3 regions of the Geobacillus sp. PK12 genome follow, and region 2 is predicted to be linked to each of the others. Evidence: predicted binding sites of a transcription regulator. Region 2 holds the regulator's gene; each other region holds the start of a gene.

The links. Region 2 encodes LexA, which represses DNA repair genes until DNA is damaged. Its sites were predicted from a motif close to CGAACATATGTTCG; they were not measured.
Region 1: recN (DNA repair protein RecN) is a predicted target of LexA. The motif match lies at 1,161-1,174, and genes of this name have one in related genera.
Region 3: addB (helicase-exonuclease AddAB subunit AddB) is a predicted target of LexA. The motif match lies at 2,220-2,233, and genes of this name have one in related genera.

The regions. Positions count from the first base shown of each region.
Region 1 covers NZ_SDKL01000013.1:158,071-161,746, forward strand. The annotation lists gene ETR37_RS06960 (TlyA family RNA methyltransferase) at 1-592, shown strand, start outside; gene ahrC (transcriptional regulator AhrC/ArgR) at 642-1,091, shown strand; gene recN (DNA repair protein RecN) at 1,218-2,939, shown strand; gene spoIVB (SpoIVB peptidase) at 3,213-3,676, shown strand, end outside.
Region 2 covers NZ_SDKL01000056.1:14,740-18,415, reverse strand. The annotation lists gene tkt (transketolase) at 1-47, opposite strand, end outside; gene ETR37_RS15370 (DUF896 domain-containing protein) at 148-378, opposite strand; gene ETR37_RS15365 (YneB family resolvase-like protein) at 508-1,161, opposite strand; gene yneA (cell division suppressor protein YneA) at 1,181-1,486, opposite strand; gene lexA (transcriptional repressor LexA) at 1,639-2,262, shown strand; gene glnA (type I glutamate--ammonia ligase) at 2,326-3,660, opposite strand.
Region 3 covers NZ_SDKL01000002.1:88,367-92,042, reverse strand. The annotation lists gene addB (helicase-exonuclease AddAB subunit AddB) at 1-2,179, opposite strand, end outside; gene lepB (signal peptidase I) at 2,436-2,984, opposite strand; gene ETR37_RS00880 (TVP38/TMEM64 family protein) at 2,981-3,604, opposite strand.

The DNA.
Region 1 (3,676 bases), on a different contig from region 2:
TCTTGACATCGGCGCGTCGACCGGCGGTTTCACCGACTGCGCCTTGCAGCATGGGGCGAAGCTGACGTATGCCGTCGATGTCGGCTACAACCAGCTTGCTTGGAAGCTGCGTCAAGACGAGCGCGTCGTTGTGATGGAGCGGACGAACTTCCGCTACGTGACGCCGGATCAGTTTACGAAAGGGCTGCCGGAAGTAGCTGTCATCGATGTCTCGTTTATTTCGCTGCGGCTCATTTTGCCGGTCGTCAAGACGGTCATGGTGCCGGGCGGCGATGTGATTGCGCTCGTCAAGCCGCAGTTTGAAGCCGGCAGGGAAAAGGTCGGCAAAAAGGGGATTGTTCGCGACCCGAACATTCACGAGGAAGTGCTCGAATCGATCATTCAATTCGCCTGTGCGGAAGGGTTCGATGTTCTTCATTTAACGTATTCACCGATTACCGGCGGCGATGGCAACATTGAGTTTTTGCTTCACGCCGTTTATTCGGGAGAAAATCGCAAAGGGGAAAACCGTCTGTCGATGCCGATCGCACATATCGTACGTGAGGCGCACGCCCATCTACGTGGCGACAGGACAGAGGGGCATGGCGAATAGAGGCGGGAAACAACAGCGTGGCATTTTGCAAGCAAAGAGGTGGCGCAGTGTGAACAAAGGGCAAAGGCATATTAAAATTCGCGAAATCATTATGAACCATGACATTGAAACGCAAGACGAGCTTGTCGACCGGCTGAGAGAAGCTGGCTTTAACGTCACCCAAGCGACTGTCTCGCGCGACATTAAAGAAATGCAGCTCGTCAAAGTGCCGATGGCCAACGGACGCTACAAGTACAGCCTTCCGTCCGACCAGCGCTTCAATCCGCTGCAAAAGCTGAAGCGGGCGCTTGTTGATGTGTTTGTGAAGCTTGACGGAACGGGCAACTTGCTTGTGTTGCGGACGTTGCCGGGCAACGCCCATGCCGTCGGCGTCTTGCTCGACAATTTGGATTGGAACGAAATCGTCGGTACGATTTGCGGCGACGATACGTGCCTGATCATTTGCCGGACGCCGAAAGATGCGGAAAAAGTGTCCGACCAGCTGTTGTCCATGCTCTAGGCGAGGACCGACCCAGCTCCCGTTCTGCGTTCAAGGACGGAACGACAGGGCGGTCCTCGTTTGCAAATTCGAACATATGTGCTATAATCAAAAGTGGAATGAATCGGACAGGCAAGGAGTGGTGAAATGCTCGCCGAGCTGTCGATTAAAAATTTCGCCATTATCGAGTCGCTCTCGTTGTCGTTCGACAAAGGGCTGACGGTGTTAACCGGCGAAACGGGAGCCGGCAAATCGATCATCATCGACGCGATTCATTTGTTGATCGGCGGACGCGGCTCCGCTGAATTTGTCCGCTTTGGGGCGGAAAAGGCGGAAATCGAAGGGCTGTTTTTGCTTGATGATGACCGCCATCCATGCTGGCAAAAATGCGCAGACGTTGGCATCGACGCCAGCGACGGCATGATCGTGTTGCGCCGCGATATTTTCGCCAACGGCAAAAGCGTCTGCCGCATTAACGGCAAGCTCGTCACGACGGCGGTGCTGCGCGACATCGGGGCGACGCTTGTGGATATTCACGGCCAGCATGAACATCAAGAACTGATGGATCCGTCCCGCCATCTGCCGCTTTTAGACGAGTTCGGCGGCCTAGAGGCAGCAGAGGCGCTTGCTCGCTACCGCGCCGTCTACGAGCGGTATGAGGAGCTCGGAAAAAAATTGAAAAAGCTGAGCGAAAATGAACAGCAAATGGCGCACCGGCTTGATTTGTTGACGTTTCAGTTGCGCGAAATCGAACAGGCGGCGCTCGAGCCGGGCGAGGACGAGCGGCTGATGGAGGAAAAAGTTCGCATCGTCAATTTTCAAAAAATTTATACCGCGCTGCAGAAAAGTTATGAGGCCCTCTCCGGAGAGGGACGCGGACTTGATTCGATCGGGGAGGCGATGCGCCATCTCGATGACGTCGCAGGCATGGATGCAGCGCTCAAAGATGCGCATGAAACGACGTCGAACTGCTACTATTTGCTCGAGGAAGTCATGTACAAGCTGCGCGATCAAATTGAGGAGATGGAGTACGACCCAGAGCGGCTCGATGCCATTGAAAGCCGTCTCGCGGAAATCGGGCAGCTCAAACGAAAATACGGGGCGACGATCGCCGATATTTTGCACTATGCCGAGACGATCGCCGAGGAAATCGAGACAATCGAAAATCGCGAAACGCATGTGCATGAGCTTAAGCAGCAGCTCGCTCTGGTGACGGACGAGTTGCTTACGGAGGCGAAAAACGTCACCGCTGTTCGGCAAACATATGCCCAGCGCCTGATTGAGCGCATTCATCAAGAACTGAAAGACTTGTACATGGACAAAACGAAATTTGACATCGTATTTGCCAAGCGCGAAGGATCGCTTGACGCCCCCTTGGTCGACGGCGTGCCGGTTAGGTTCCAAGAAGACGGCATCGATGTCGTCGAGTTTTACATTTCGACGAACGTCGGCGAGCCGTTAAAACCGCTCGTCAAAGTCGCTTCCGGCGGCGAGCTGTCGCGCATTATGCTGGCGTTGAAAACGATTTTTTCCAAACATCAAGGAGTGACGTCGATTGTTTTTGATGAGGTCGACACCGGTGTCAGCGGACGCGTCGCCCAGGCAATGGCGGAAAAAATTTACCGCATCGCCAGCCAGTCGCAAGTGCTTTGCATTTCCCATCTGCCGCAAGTCGCTGCGATGGCGGACACGCACTTGTTGATCGCCAAAGAGACGGATGGGGAACGGACGAAAACAGTCGTGAGGAAGCTCAATGAGGAGGAGAAAGTGAAAGAAATCGGGCGGATGATTTCCGGCGTCGAGATGACGGAATTGACGAAACGGCATGCCAAAGAGCTGTTGGAACTGGCGGCGAAAATGAAACATTGATTCCTGTTTCCCCTGTTCGTCGAGGGGAGGCGCATCCCTCTCAAAGCGGGCCGATTCCGCCTGCCTGTTCTCACTTGGCGCTCGCTTTCCTTAAGAGAACTACGGTGTTTCATAAAGATAAGCAAAAAGCCGCGCGGCTGTCCGGATGCAAGTCCATCCAATTCCGGGCAGCTTTTTTATCGACAGGGCGATTATATTTTCCCCGGTTCAGGCAAAATTAAAACTGTAACCGTTTTTGCATGGTGTAGGCGGGAGCGAGGAGAGTGGACGACATTGAATAAAGAAACGGCGCGAAAAATCGCAGGAGTGCTTCTCCTTGGTATATTGACGGCCATCGCCTTTTCCAAACCGATGAAGGAATATTGGCAAATTCCGAAGCAGCTTGTCCTGTTTGAAGGCGATGCGGTTGAATTTCCTGCCGCTTCCCTTCCCGTGCAAGCGGCCGTCAATGACCGAAACGCTCCCGAAACGCTCAATATTGAGCGAAAAAACGGTTCTCTGTCTGTAAAGGCGAAACGCCGCGGACATGAAACGATGATGTTGCAGGTTGCCGGAATGCCGATCAAGCAAGTGGATGTCAACGTGCTGCCGACGCTCAAAGTCATTCCCGGCGGACAATCGATCGGCGTCAAGCTCAATACCGTCGGCGTTCTTGTCGTCGGTTACCACCTTGTCGAAACCGAAAACGGGAAAAAATCGCCGGGAGAGGCAGCCGGCATTCAAGTCGGCGACATCAT
Region 2 (3,676 bases):
AGCGTTCGAATCGTCGTAATCGCCAACTCCTCGATTGAATGCGCCATCGTCTTCCTCCCTTTCATCAACATGGTGTCATTTACTATCATATAGAAAATCGATCGGCTTGTACAACGTTATTTTCCGAGCCACCCCTCTTTCGACCGTTTAATGGAAGCGCCGCCGCTGGCTTTCCTTTAATTTTTTCGGCGTCACGTCGTTGCCGTTCGGGTCAATGACGGTCACTGTATGGAGCATATCGGTCATCGCCTTGCGGAACGCTTGAATGTACTCACGGCGCAGCTTCGCTTGCTCGAAGGCCTCTTCGGCCGACAAGCCGGCCGTTTTCGCTTTTTTCGCCAGTTCATTGATGCGGGCTAATTTATGTTTGGCAAGCATTGATCATCTTCTCCTATCTGCCATATTCTCACTCTGTTTTATCTTATCTGATCAACCGGGAAGATGGCAACGATGGCATCTTGGCTTCCTTTGCCCGCTCGCCGCTTTAGGGTCAGGCGCAGTACACGATCAACGCCGCCTTTGTTGCTCGTCCATATATTCCTGGTAACGCCGATGGACGGTCGCCTTGGACGCCTCGTAACCGAAGCTTCGCATCGTCGCGGCGATATCGGCAAACGTCAGTCCGCGCTCGCGCAAGCGGACGATCTCCTCAACCGGCAGATCAATTCGATCGCGCCCGGCGTTTTCGCCCCGGCGCCTTAGGTTCCGCTCCGGTCGGTAGCCGCTGGCGATGGCTCGCTGCATGCCACGCTTAATTTTGGCGTTATGTATTTTTCTTTGGTACTCCTCGACAATCGCGATGATGGATAACACCATCTCATCGGCCTCCGACAGCGGCATCTCCCCGCGGTGGCTGGCGCTGTATATTTTCACCCCTTGCTTTTTCAAGCAATGCAGCACCGCCATGCGCGCATGGCCGCGCCCAAGCCGCGTTTCATCTTGAATGAGCAGCACATCGACCTCGCCTTCCTCGCAAAGCGAAAGCAGCTCCAACACGCCGTCGCGGTCGGCTTCATAACCGCTCGCCTGCTCGGCGATCACTTTAACGACTTCAAATCCACACTCGGCCGCCAGTCGCTCGAGCTCATCTCGTTGCCTCGCGAGCGACGTTTCCTGTTCAGCTTTGTCCGTGCTGACTCGGCAGTAAATGACCGCCCTCATGGCCAATCCCTTCTTTCCATCACTGATTGACGGCCACCGAGCCGCCCTGCTTTGATTTTAACACAGGAATGACAATTTGTTCACCGGCGGCAAGACGCGGGCTCGGCAAATGGTTGACATCGACGACCCAGCGGATGAACTCATCAGGCGGCATATGGTGTTCCTGTTCGTACTGTTTTGCCAGCCCCCAAAGCGTATCGCCGGGAGCGACCGTGATCGTCACGTATTCTTTTTTATCGACCGGGCTGCTGGCGTAAACGAACCCTGCCAACACGAGCGCAAACAAAAATGAAAACAAAACATAGTGCAGCAACGTTCTCCCCATTCTCCCCACCCTTTCTAGAATGTTTGTTCGCTTTCCTTCATTATAGTCAAGAACATTTGTTTGTGTCAATAAAAAAACTCGAACTTATGTTTGTTTTTTCGTCTTCCGCATGGTATAATGAAGGCAAATGATGTGGCGAGAGGTGTGAAACCATGACGAAACTGTCAAAACGACAACAGCAAATTTTAGAGTTTATTAAACAGGAAGTAAAAACAAAAGGCTATCCTCCGTCGGTGCGGGAAATTGGGGAAGCGGTTGGACTGGCGTCAAGTTCGACGGTCCACGGGCATCTCGCGCGCCTAGAAAGCAAAGGGTACATCCGCCGCGACCCGACAAAGCCGCGCGCCATTGAAATTTTGGACAACGATATGGCCAAGGAGAGAGAAAAAGAGGAGATCATCTCGGTGCCGATCATCGGCAAGGTGACGGCCGGTCAACCGATTACAGCGGTGGAAAACATCGAAGGCTACTTTCCGCTGCCGAAGCGGCTCGCCGCCGGCGAGGAGCAGCTGTTTATGCTTGAAGTGATGGGCGACAGCATGATCGAAGCCGGCATTCTCGACGGCGACTACGTCATCGTCCGCCAGCAGTCATCGACCAACAACGGCGACATCGTCGTCGCCATGACGGAAGACAACGAGGCGACGGTGAAGCGGTTTTTCAAGGAAAAAGACCACATCCGCCTGCAGCCGGAAAACGCCCATCTTGAGCCGATCATCGTCCGCGACTGCACGATTCTCGGCAAAGTGATCGGCGTCTATCGCCTGTTCGACTGACTCGTGCCGGCCTGCGCCCATAAAAAAGCTGCCCTGAAAAAAACGGGGCAGCTTTTTTATGAATCAGTAGAGTTCCATATATTGGTCCAATTCCCATTGATGAACCGTTGTCCGATACATATCCCACTCGATTTCTTTCGCTTCGACGAAATGCTCGAATAAATGTTTGCCGAGCGCGTGAATCATCACTTCATCGGACTTCAAGTTTTCCAACGCTTCATAGAGCGTTGCCGGCAAATCGACAATGCCTTCTTCGAGCCGTTCTTCTTTCGTCATGACGTAAATGTTTCGATCCACTGGCGCCGGAGGAGTGAGCTTGTTGCGAATGCCGTCAAGCCCAGCGGCTAAAAGCACCGCCATGGCCAAGTATGGGTTGGCCGACGGGTCAACGCTGCGCACCTCAATGCGCGTGCTCATGCCGCGCGAAGCTGGAATGCGGATGAGCGGGCTGCGGTTGCGCGCCGACCAAGCGACGTAGCACGGCGCTTCATAGCCTGGAACAAGCCGCTTGTACGAGTTGACGGTCGGGTTCGTCACCGCCGTAAAGTTCGGCGCATGCTTCAGCACACCGGCGATAAACTGCCGTGCCGTATCGCTCAACTGCAAGTCGCCGTTCGGATCGAAAAAGGCGTTTTCACCGTTGCGGAACAGCGACAGGTTGCAATGCATTCCTGAACCGTTAATCCCAAAAATCGGCTTCGGCATAAAGGTCGCATGCAATCCATGTTTGCGGGCGATCGTTTTGACGACGAGCTTAAACGTTTGAATGTCGTCGCACGCTTTAATCGCATGGGCGTATTTAAAATCGATCTCATGCTGGCCCGGGGCGACTTCATGATGGGACGCTTCGATTTCAAACCCCATTTCCTCAAGCTCGAGCACAATGTCGCGCCGGCAGTTTTCCCCAAGATCGGTCGGCGCCAAATCGAAATAGCCGCCGCGATCGTTCAGCTCCATCGTCGGGTGTCCTTTTTCGTCAAGCTTGAAAAGGAAGAATTCAGGCTCAGCTCCTAAGTTAAAGGCGTTGAAGCCAAGCGCCTCCATCTCTTTCAGCATCCGCTTCAAGTTGTAGCGTGGGCAGCCTTCAAACGGCGTGCCGTCCGGGTTGTAAATGTCGCAGATAAAGCGGGCGACTTTCCCTTTTTCTGCGGTCCACGGGAAAATGACGAACGTATCCAAGTCCGGATACAAATACATATCCGACTCTTCAATGCGGACAAATCCTTCGATCGACGACCCGTCAAACATAATTTTGTTGTTAAGCGCTTTCTCCAGCTGGCTGATCGGAATTTCGACGTTTTTGATCGTGCCCAAAATATCGGTGAATTGCAGGCGGATGTACTTGACATTTTCCTCTTTGACGATGTGTAGAATGTCGTCACGCGTATATTTTGCCATGTCCAAACTCCTCCCC
Region 3 (3,676 bases), on a different contig from region 2:
ACGTTTGCGTCGCCCGCGGCGCGGTCACGAACGCCTCTGCTTTTTCTGCCGGGGCGTCGAACGGGTCGTTGCCGCACAGATGCACCGGCGCATGCGGAAACAGTTCCGTAAGCTGCTTGATGAGCGGCGACGGCATCAACGCTTTCCCTTCTCCATCAGCAAGCGGATATGTAACATACAGCCGCCGGCTCGGACAAACAAGTGCCAAGTAGACAAAAAACGGGTCATAAAACAGCTGCTCCCGTCCCCCTGGGGCGAGCGCCACCCCCAACTCACGCAGCTGCTCGCGCTCCACTTCCGCCATCAGCCCGTCTTCCTTCACTTTCGCTGGAATAACGCCATCGTTGGCGCCGATGACGAACGCATACTTGATGTCAATTAAACGAGAGCGATCAAGCTGAGCGACGATCACCTGGTCCATCGCCGGCGGCACAAGGGAGAACTCCAACCGATCGAGCCCAGCCTCGATAATCTTGACAAACTCAGCGAGCGGCAGTGATTCTGTCCCGAGCATTTCTACATATTGGTCAAGCAAATCGACGACGGCGTTCCACGCCTGTTCATGCTGGCGCGCTTCAACGAGGCGGCCGTCCGCTTCCGCTTGCGCGCTCATTTTCTCTAGTTTTTTTGGAATCTGCAATTCTTCCAAAAACAGATATAATGCCATACAAAACCCGCGTCCGTCCTCCGCCCGGCGCAGACGGCGCTCCAACCGGCGAAGCGGAGCGGCCAACGCCTCGCGCCATTCATTGAGCATGTCCTCAAACTGCCGCTCTTCATCCGTTTGTGGTACGTTCAAACCGTCAAGCGCCTGATAGCGCCGATACGCCCAGCGCTCATTGTTTGTCCACTTATCCCCTTTGATTCCGTAAGCAAGCACATAGTTTTCGAGCTTGTCGGCCGCCTCGCGCCACATGTGCAGATCGCCGTCCGTTGGAAAAAGCAAATCCGTTTTCACCGCCCGAAACACCGCTTCATATCGCCAACGCGTCACGACCGTCTCTAAGGCAGCGCGCACGAGTTCAATGAGCGGGTGGTGGTGCATCGGTTCTTTTTCATCCATAAAATACGGGATCCCAAAATCAAAAAACACCGTTTTTACCAGATCGCGGTACGCCTCCGTCTGGCGGATGATCAGCGCAATGTCGCGATAGCGCGCCCCTTCATCGCGGACAAGGCGGATGATTTCGCGTGCGACCGCTTCGATTTCCGCTCGGCGATTGGACGCCTCATAAAGATGGACGGCATCGGTCTTTGCACCATATGGAAGCAACGGGCGTCGGTGAAATTGCGCCTCAAGATGAACGAGCGCCCTGTCTTCATGGCGTCGGTTGGCCGAAAGCACGATCGGCTCTTCGATCGCAATGTCATTGCTTAGCGCCAACTCCCTCAGCTGGCGGTACGTTTGCGCCGGCAAATAAAAGAGATGAAGTTCGTCCGGCATTCCGTCGTCATACGGGCGGTCGATCGTCAAACAAACGGTGACGCGCCGGCAATGGCGAAGAAGCTGTTCGATGATCATATATTCTTGCGGCGCGAAATGATGAAAGCCGTCGATGTAAATATCGGCATCCCGCAAATAACTTGAGCGCGGAATATGCTCAGCGAGCAAGCGCAAATAATCTTCCGAATCAAGATAGTGGCCGGAAAGACTTTTCTCAAGTTCCTCATACACAAGCGCGACATCGCTCAACTTGTCAGCGAGCAAGCGGCGGCCCGGTTGATCAGGCCCATCCTCGAACGCCTCAGCATGTCGGCGGAGTTCGCCCGGCGTCAGGCAATACCGTTTGCATTCGGTGATCATTTCGTTCAGCTGCTCGATAAACCCATGTTTGTCCGCCGCGCGGCCAAACAGTTTCAGCTCTTGTTTGCGTTGCTCAATAATTTTGCGGATCATCATCTGCACGCCAACATCATGAATGTGGTACCGGGTCATGCCGCCTGTTTCCTGCAGCACGCGCCAAGCGAGACGGGTGAAGCTGAACACTTGGGCGCGAATCATCCCGTCCACTCCCTCGGTATGTATCAACGCGTATTCGCATTGAAATGTCATTTGCTCCGGAACGAGATAGACGATCACCCTTCCTTTTGGATCCTCTTGCAACTGGCGGCGAATTTCTTCGAGGCAGACAGCCGTTTTCCCACTTCCTGACCGTCCGAGCAAAAACCGCAGCGACATTGTATCCACCACCATTCGTTTCCTTTATTTGTTTTATTTTAGCACGTATGTTCGCTTTTGGGAAGAAAAAAACGCCCTTCCGGCCGCGGGTTATATAGAGGCAATCTGAAACGTTAACGTTTGTTTCTTTTTGTGGATCCAGCCGACATGTCAGCGACTGTCGGACGACTGAACAACCTCGCTTCGAAGGATCCATTTATTGGTCTCTGAAGCTTCACTTCGTTATAGAAGCGGAAGACTTCTTTCGAGATTAAGGTTAAAATTGAAAGGCGAACTGTTTAAACGGCCAGTAGCGAAAGTCCACCTTGCCGACAATTTGGTTGATTTTGACAAACCCAAAATGGCGGCTGTCCCAGCTGCTAAGCCGGTTGTCGCCAAGAACGAAAATGCAGCCGGGAGGCACCCGTGTTTTCCCGGTCACCTCCTCAAGCGTAAAATCCCCGGTCAGCCTGCCGTCAAGCAGCTTTTGCTTATACGGGCGCAAATACGGTTCGTCAACTTTTTTTCCGTTGACATACAAGATGTCATTTTTGTACGCGATCCGATCGCCAGGCAGGCCGATAACCCGCTTGACGTAATCTTCCTTTTTGTTGGCGTGAAAAACGATAATGTCGAACCGGCGAATAGGCCCGATGTCGTAGGAAAGCTTATTGACGATCAGCAAATTGCCGCTCTCTAGCGTCGGCATCATCGATTTTCCTTCCACCACGTAATTGCTGAACACGAACAACCGAAGCGTGGCGACAACACAAACGGCAACAAACCATGGCCATCGGCGGCCTCGTTTTTCTTTTTGCTTGGTCACTCCCCGCCCTCCTCGCCGCCTTGTTCTTCCGTCAACGAAAATCGCGCTTCCACCCGTTTTCCGGCGTACCAAAGCAACAGAACGACTGCGGCGATCATCGCCGTGCGCAGCGGCTGACGGATGAGCGCCTTCAAGTCATAGCCGATAAAACTGATGGTAAACACCATGATCATCTTTCCTAGCAGCACCGCCAATACAAACTGCTGGCGGCTGATGCGCGACAGTCCGGCAACAATATTGACAAGCGCCGATGGGGTGAACGGAAAGCAATACAACAAAAACAGCGGACCAAATCCGTGTCGCTCAATCCAATGCATAAACTGCCGCACTTTCGGGTGGCGGCGGACAAAGTGAAAAAAACGCTTCTGCCCCACTTTCCGCGTCAGCCAAAACACGATGAGCGAGCCAAGTGAAGCGCCTAGCCAAGAGATCAGAAACCCTTTCCATAGTCCAAACGCCGCTGCGTTCGCCATCACGAAGACGAACATGGGCAAAATGGGAAAAAACGACTCAAGCAACGTCGCTGCGATGCCGGGAAGCACGCCGAAAGAGCGGTATTGTTCGAGCAGGGAAAGGATGCTGTCGAGCGTGAACCATTGTTTGATTGTTTCCATATCCATGTCTATTCCCCATTCAAATGCCGTTTATATCTTTATTTTACACGTCCAGGCGCCTAATTTGAACTCATCTTT